DNA from 2 places in the Prevotella sp. khp1 genome. Region 1 is predicted to be linked to the other one. Evidence: riboswitches for the same ligand, from Rfam matches in the RefSeq annotation. Region 1 holds a riboswitch; the other holds the start of a gene.
The links. Region 1 has a riboswitch for S-adenosylmethionine ahead of BLR73_RS00145 (hypothetical protein). Riboswitches for the same ligand answer to the same signal wherever they lie in the genome.
Positions count from the first base shown of each region.

Region 1 (4,215 bases):
GCAACGAGTCCACCTGGTAGTGTTCCCACAACCAGCCGTAAATCTCGTTCTTCTTTTCGAAGTAAAGGTTAAAATCCACCAGGATAGCAATCGGTTCGCCGGGCACGGTCCATCTTCCTACCCTAACCTTCAGGCCCTGCTCTTTCGCAGCCCACTGCCACTCGGCCAGCAAGCTGTTGTCCTCCCTAAAGTATGGACTCTCCTGCTCTTTCCAGAAATCAGGACCAATAAATATGATTTTGTCTTTCAGAACCTGTTGCAAAGTTTTAGCACGTGTCGAAAGTACGGTATAGATACCGCCAACCTTGTTGCAAACCTCCCAACTCGACTCAAAAATATAATCAGGTGTAAATCGTTCCTTTGCCATGTTATACTAACTAATTTGCTGCAAAGATAATTAAAAAATTATTAAATCACCAATCTTTTTGTTATTTTTTTCAGTGTAAACGTTTAAAAGATGATTTAGATTAGTATCTTTGCGGTCTAAAAAACGTATAAGTGTTGTAATATGAACAAGTTAATAGTTTCAGCCCTGCTGTGTTTGGCCAGTATTACGGCCAGTGCGCAGAACACCCAAGGCCCCTTTCGCGCGTACCTTATAAATAAGGAACTTGATATTGTGATGCGTATTAATTTTTACCAACAAGATGTTACCGTACCCGGGCAGGATTTGTTTGGCCAGGTGCCCGGCTATCTCAGTAAGCGTTTCAACTCGTTTGCCTGGGTCATCACCGATGCCGAGGTAAAGGGCCACAAGGCCACGCTGCAGATGATCAACGATTACGGCAGCGAGGATCTCACCGCCACCCTCACCGCCAAGGGCGATTCAGTATTCATCCTCAAGCAAGAGTCAGGTAGCGCCCTCAAGGTGCCCTTCAAAGGTAAATGGCAAAAACTGCCCAAGACCATAGAGTTTAAACGTCAGAAATAATTTTCTGACGTTTAATGTAAGTTATTCAACCTTTGTCATCTGGAAGGTGGCGATGTAGGTTGAGCCATCATCACGCATACGCAGCGCCGTCCACTTCATCACGCCATCCTTGATGCTCTCAATCTCCCACCACTCGCGCAGCTCTTCACTGTCGGCCGTCTTCTTCCAGCGGGTGCAAAGCAAGATACCATCTACGAAATAGTTTGAAAGATAATCAGTGTCCGACTGCCATTGCCCCTCCACCTTACTATAATAGGCGTAGGTGCCGTCGGCTTTATACTCCCAACGGTGCAATTCGCCATCGGTGTGCTCGTCCTCAGTGCTAGTCACCTTGCCTTCCCATGTGCCAATAATATCATTCTCATAGTCGTTTGTCACACGTATATAGCGCTCTTTGTTGTAGATCTCATTTATTACCACATTACCGTCAACATAGACTTTCCAGTCAGACTTCAACATCATATCCTTATCAGTAATGGAGTAGATGGTTGTTTCCGTCACATGCGTAGTATGTTCATTTTCTTTCGCTCTAAGCGTTACATTCTTGCCTTTAATCGTAACCTCAGCCGACGCATGGTTGTTCCACGACTCGCTATAGTAGTCAGAAAGACTACCATACGCTTCCGTCGGCGACAAGAAAGTAATGACTGCTTTCAGGTTAGTAGGACACGCCTGACCGTCCAGTTCGTCCACCATCCACTTGCCCATCAACTTTGTTGAAAGGTCGAGTTTGACGGGTTTGTCGTCATTCGAAGTACATGATGTGAACACACTTGCGCCGCAAATGAGGGTGGCGACGAGCACCCAGTTCAAAATCTGCTTCATAAAGGTTTTCATTAAATTGTTTGTTTGCAAATATACATAACAATTCAATATCTTCCAATTATTTTAGCATTTTTTTTGCATTCTGACAAATTCTTATTACCTTTGCGGCGTATTGTTAAATGAATGGTAATGAAATTCATTTTAATGATTATGTTCATTCTATTTTCGCAGTGATGCGAGAAAGAATTGGGTTTTATTAGTTATAATTATCACAGAGGAATCAGCAGCGATGCTCATTCCCCTTTTTGTTTCATCTATCTTTATCCATATCTATAGAGGCAATGTAGTCATCATATGCATCCCGTTCTTCACGAGCAGCTCGATAACTTTCATCGTCACAAGTTTTATCATCCGGATTTTCAGGTGAATTACTTCCTCTAAAAATAGCGTCACCTTTGTATATTAGTAGAAATATTACAGCTCCTATATGCATAATTATCACAGCCCACCATGAAGTAATGGCAGCCAGCATCCATATTATGAAGGCATACAAAAGAACCCATATAAGACAAGCTATCATATTCTGTCAAGAATTAATTGTTTCTATTTCGCCACAAAATTAGCACAATTTTCGCAACCCACAAAATTTACAGTCATTTCTTTTGGTTCTCCACAGAAAACTTTGTATCTTTGCACCCAGAAACATCAAGAGCAGTCGCCATTATGGCGGACTCGCCAACCGAACATTAGGATGTCACGGTGGCCAAGGTACGATGTGGAAGCAACATTATTATTCACTTCAAAATTATCCTAAGTTATGCAACAGCACATTTATTACATCAAGTTTGCATTGCAATTTGCCGATATGCAAATCGCAGAGTTAGTTAACGTATTCAATTCTCAGGTAAATCTTCGAGGTTTCACTTCGATGCGCGCTTATCACGACGCAGCCCTAATGGATGAATTCCAACGTCGAGGTATCGACACCACCTGCGTCCACGATGGTCACAGTATATCATTCGCCCATCCTATTGCTTATGATATAAGCCAGAATAAGTTAGTTCTTTTAAGCTAACACCTCTATATAAAAATCTCCGCCCCTATACTGTCTGCTCTGGTATAGAGGCGGGGGATTATATCTCTTTAATGCCTAATGATTTCAAGAATTTGTAAGTAGGTTGATAATATTCTTCCTTTCTTGAAAAATCATCTGGATCACTTGGCGGTATAATAATTATCATTCCTTGACGTGCGCGTGTCAACAGAACACGATATGCATTTATCTTATAGTCTTTCTCTGACGAATTTGTCCAGTTGGTACCTTTGAAGTTATAGCATTCCCAGCCATTGGGATTATATCTAAAATCTGCATCCCAAATAAATCCAGCCCAATCCAATTCAAGTCCTTGAACTTTAAACTCAGACATCACATTTTCAAGAAAGTATGACGATCTTATATCATCAACCCCCTTTAAAAACCACTGAATTTCCATTTTTCCTTTTTGGTCTTGCAAAGCCAATCCCATTGGCACTATTCTTTTTGCTTGAGAAGACGCCAAAAGTCCATAACGTTCACTACCTCGAGCATTATCTCTAAGCCATTGTTTTGCTTTGGATAATGAACGGGTCATAACGATAGGATAATTTGTCAGTTTGGCAAGTAGCTCCTTAGAACGTTCTATATCCATTTCTAATAAATAATGAACAAAAGGAGATAATTCTTCTCCTCTAAACGAACGTATAGAAGCTTTGAGATGTAGTTCATCATAAATCTGAACATTACGATTCTCTTTCAACATCATTTCCACATTACCTTCTGCATATTCCTTCTCTTTTAATTGATCAGAAATGTAAACCTTCCAATGTGGGAAATCATTATTAATAGCATTTATCCACTCTGAAATACCAGCCTCACCATGATTAATCTCCTGTCCACCACCAACAAGACAAACAATCACAGCCCAATCTGGCTTTTGATCCATTGACCAAATCAAAAATGAAGGTTCAGACATAGGAAAATCCGCGTTATTAAGAAAGGATGACAATTCTTTGCGAGTCCATGCTCTTTGGGCCTCATCAAATATTGCCACATTCTCAACTTCAGCATAGCCGTTTTTCTCATGATTCTCTACAGCATCTTCTTTTATTCTAATTTTCCCATTCTCTACAGTAATCTTACTAAGCATATTACCACGATAATGATGAATGGCTTGTATAAAAGAATGTACTTCCCTTTCGGCATCTTTTTTTGTTATTTTGTCCGATGCTGCTTTATCATTTGCCAAAGCTTCGGTTAACACATTTACCAAAGGCCCATTTCCTGACAAATAGACAGCATGTTCTCCCTTATTAAACTCTTCAATTGCCACGTCAAGGCCTACACGCGTTTTTCCTGCACCAGGTACGCCTGTTACAAAACATATAGCTTTTGAATGAGACCGTTTTGTCTCTTCAATAATATCCATTACACGTTTAGTAGTAACAATTAAATCGTCAGCATCAGAACGTTTTATATCGTT
Region 1 covers NZ_FNJZ01000001.1:28,507-32,721, reverse strand. Annotated here, with positions in the region: gene BLR73_RS00165 (glycogen/starch synthase) at 1-367, opposite strand, end outside; gene BLR73_RS00160 (hypothetical protein) at 509-931, shown strand; gene BLR73_RS00155 (hypothetical protein) at 953-1,756, opposite strand; gene BLR73_RS00150 (hypothetical protein) at 2,007-2,189, opposite strand; SAM-I-IV-variant riboswitch at 2,394-2,513, shown strand; gene BLR73_RS00145 (hypothetical protein) at 2,514-2,771, shown strand; gene BLR73_RS00140 (DUF2075 domain-containing protein) at 2,830-4,215, opposite strand, start outside.

Region 2 (4,215 bases), on a different contig from region 1:
TATCATGATCATCAAAGAGCGCGACAATAATCATCATTAAAATAATAAATGTCATAAGTTTATTTTTTATTTGTTACTAATTCTTTCAACCATTATTCGCATTCATCATCAATTATTATCCAGTGTTTAATCTCATCGTCTATCATTTTACGTAATTCATCGATAAAAGCATTTACCGATGCGGTTCTATTATTTATCTTATCCATTCCCTCCACCAGCCTTTCCCAAAAAGACACATTGATATAGGTATCGCAATTATTAATACGGATAGTTACGAACCCATGTTTTGCAAAAACCTCATCGCGTAACATGTCTTTTTGTAAACGCCTACGATGGTATTCACCATCAATTTCAACACAAATCTTCTCCTCTCTGAAGAATAAATCTGGGAAGAAAGCTGTCTTGCAATCCTTAAAAGCAATAGGAGGATTGCGTTCCACCCTTGCTTTCATACTATCAGGCAGGAGTTTATATGCGGCCCGCTCACTCTTTGTTCGGCAGACTTTCTGTTTCTTTTCATGCATTTTATCGCATGCAGTCAAATTTCTGTATATACTTTCCATCGCTCAAAAACTAAAATTTATCCCCCACCCGCCACAGGGGGTAAAGGGCATCTAACCAAAATTTCGTTGCAGAAAGGACGAGGAAAGACAGGCTTTAGCGCAAGACTTTGATCGAAAATACTACCCGCAGGTGTGGAGATTTTCGAAGCAAACCACAGGCTTGGCCTTGCACATAAGACGGTCGCTCGTACCTTTGCATAGAAATTTAGGTCAGATGACATTTGCCCTGCATGAGTTGGGATCAACTCTCCCTTCTATCAAGTTCGATACAACCGTATCGCTAATATATAATAATGTATATATGGACATAGCAGTCCATTGCTGGCTACCCGCTATGGAACGCTATTTATTCGACTATCAAGGATATAGCCATCAAAAAAGAGTGCCATTCTTCATTAGAAAGACACTCTATAAAAATACCCAGGAATAACCTGCCCTACTATAAACCTGACATCAGTACTTCCATGGCCAGTTCCTCTGCCTGGAATACTTCAAGGCCACTAAGTCGGTTATTCTCATACTCTTGGCCAGCCAAATCGGCACGGTCATTGATAAATTCGGCATCATTGGCCCTTGGATCATCGTTATCAACAAGATACTTTTTCAGATAAAGTGCATAATAGTTGAAATCTACTTTTGCCATATAAACCTCTTTCTTCACGTGTTAATAATCAATCCAAGCCTTCTGTATGACTTCTTCCCTCTTCACGTAGAAGGTGGTTCAGATAGTTCCCTGCAGACTCTTCGTTCTCAGGAACAGCACGTCGAGCGCAGTACTCCTTGAAATCATGCGTTGTCTCTTCGGATTGATGTGTTACATAATCAAAGCCAGATATCTTTCCGTCATACAACATCCGAGCGAGTTCGCTTGGATTGTAAAATCTGTTTTCGAGTGTCATTTTTTCCATTGTTATAAAGCTTATGTTAATTAGTTACTTTGAATATCGAATGTCACGAGCTTCCCAACAAATCGTCAGAACATTGAGGTTGTAGCCCTTCTTCATACACGATAGTATCCCAGCGATCGCCCAGTATTGTTCTTCCTCCCTTTGCGAAAGCACCCAATCCCAAGCGTTCGTGCCGTTCTCTAACTTCGTCTGCTGAAGTAGCTGCTTCTGCTCTTCTGTGATGGTATGCTCTTTCTCCATGTTGCAAATATACAAAGATTTATGGAGATAGGTACAATAATTCTGTTAACGTTAACAAAATAATCAAAGATAATCATTTGACTATAAAATTTGGTCGTTTCAGAACATTTGCGTACCTTTGCACCCGAAGCATCAAGAGCAGTGCCTGAAAGGTAACTCGCCAACCGAGCTTTAGCTTAGCCACGGTGGTCAGTACGATGCGGAAGATTAGTATTCACTTCAAAAACAAAAAGTTATGCAACAGCACATTTATTACACGAAGTATGCCCTGCAGTTCGCAGACATGCAGATTCCAGAGTTAGTTAACGAGTTCAATGCATCGGTACAAAGCCGTGCATGGTCAAGTATGCGAGTCTATCACGACAAGGCACTTATTGATGAATTTAAGAATCGCGGCATCGATGTGTCTAACGTTTATGATGGTAAAGCCATCAGCTTCGCTCATCCCGTTAAGTACGATTTTGCGGATAATCGACTGGCCACCATCTGCTGAAGGTTATCCCTATATAAAAACTCCACCCTTGCCGTCTGCTCTTGGCATGAGTGGAGTAACTCGATAATCTTAATAGCTAATTATTTATTTTTCCCCAATATATTTCTTACAATCATTTCCATATAACGTTCGCCTTCTTCATGTTGGAAATAGATATGGTGCTCATTCATCTCTAAAATAGAACCTCCCCAATGCTCCAAAGCAACTGCCTGAGTAGGCGTGATGATGTAACCATCAAGAGAGATATCATCGTCATTGAGTTTCTGTTCGATTTCTGTTTTCAGTTTGTTGAAGAAGTCAATCTTGGCACTCTTGTAACCCTTTTCATGCAACATTCCATGAGGCTCAATGAAGGTGACATATTGGTGCTCACCATCAATAATCCAAAGGATGAAGTCTGGATAGAAATAGAGCGAATCGAAGAAACCAATCCCTTTCTTGCTTCGATTACGAAGCAGATACATCGACTTTCCATTTAGCAGTCCGTCATCGTTCTGGATAAACTTCAAAAGCGAATCGATAAAGTCTTTTTCACTCTGAACCAGAGCGGCAGGCTTTACTACTACAAGTGGACCTTTTTCCGCATCTTCATATTCATCGCCCTTCAAATAAATGAGCGGTTGATATAGATGCTGTTCCAGGAAAAGCGCCTTGAATGGATTTGTACGGTCAAATGCATATGGCTGTTCCTGATACTCTTTCACCAGATCCATAATATTCCCTTCTTCCTTAGCATTATCGAGCATTACTTTAAGGGCTTTGAGCTTACCCACAATCTCTTCTTTACTCTTATCTACAAGAATATTATAAACAGAGATGAAGTTCTCATCGCCAGGAGTTAACCACGTTGTTTCCAAATTCTCAGCTTCCCATTCGTGCCTACAATGATTATAGAAAGCATCCACGTATAGTTTCAGGAGCTTTATGGCCAGCGATTGCCATAAGCTCACAGAGGTCATGAAGTCAAGTGGATGCATATCATCTTCTAAGATATACAAGGTATACCACCTGGTGTCACAGAATAAGTCTTTCAACGATTGTCGTGTGAAGGAAAGGTTCGACCATTTTCGTGACCGTTTATACTGCTCCAACTCGAAATACACCTCATCCCAATTGATATAGGGCCAATAGGCGTTTTCCAGCACCTCCTTATGATAATCATGAGTCACATTGGCTCCTACTTCTTGACTGGGCAATCGTTGTAAGCGAGGGTAATAGTTGAGCGTTACTTTCAACTTCTCCTCGGCTTTTAGTTCAATATGGGGATAGTCGGTCTTAAAGTCTTTTCCGTCTTTTACCTTAATATATTTCAACTTTGTTTTTTCCAAATCGACCGTAGGGAAAATAGGCAACTCTATAGGTTCCATCTCAGGGCCCTTGTTGATGCCCTCGCTCTCCAGATAGTCGCGGAACTTCTGCATATAGTCAGCACGAACACCGAAGATATTAAGCGTTTCGAGCAGGTTGATGAAGGCAGGAAGCTTGGGATGCTCATACCCTTCCAATTTATTACTTCGTTTCAGACTGAATCCATATCCTTTCAAACGGACACCACGACCAAAGAGCTGAATAATCTGACTTCCCTCACCACGACCTATGTTCATAAGTCCCATCGTCGATACGCGCCACGAGTTCCATCCCTCGGTAAATTTCTTAGAGCCTATAAGTATATTGACGCTGCTGTTTTTCTCGTTGATAGTAGCAAAGGGTGACTTGTTGGTGAAGTCCACATCGGTACACATAAAGAGTGCATTACCTTCAGCATCCTTCTCCTCACGAATCTTCTTCATCAATCCATCGGAATCGCCAACGTTTATGACACCGAAGTATGCTCCGTTGCCTATACGAAGTCCTATCTCGCCTTCTTTACCTTTCAAATTATCCACATAGATATTCGCTCCCAGCGTAGGTGCTTTGAACAAGCGCTGAAGCATATCACCATAAATGGACTGGGCTTCGAGATTCGAGGCTCGCAAATAACGGAATGAATCCTCAAATATCTCTCGATTCT
Region 2 covers NZ_FNJZ01000002.1:250,379-254,593, forward strand. Annotated here, with positions in the region: gene BLR73_RS06890 (DUF559 domain-containing protein) at 93-563, opposite strand; gene BLR73_RS06900 (DUF1896 family protein) at 1,003-1,206, opposite strand; gene BLR73_RS06905 (hypothetical protein) at 1,235-1,471, opposite strand; gene BLR73_RS06910 (hypothetical protein) at 1,496-1,711, opposite strand; SAM-I-IV-variant riboswitch at 1,836-1,948, shown strand; gene BLR73_RS06915 (hypothetical protein) at 1,947-2,204, shown strand; gene BLR73_RS06920 (DEAD/DEAH box helicase family protein) at 2,285-4,215, opposite strand, start outside.
Region 2: linked by a shared signal. The riboswitch ahead of BLR73_RS06915 (hypothetical protein) and the one ahead of BLR73_RS00145 (hypothetical protein) in region 1 are both predicted to bind S-adenosylmethionine.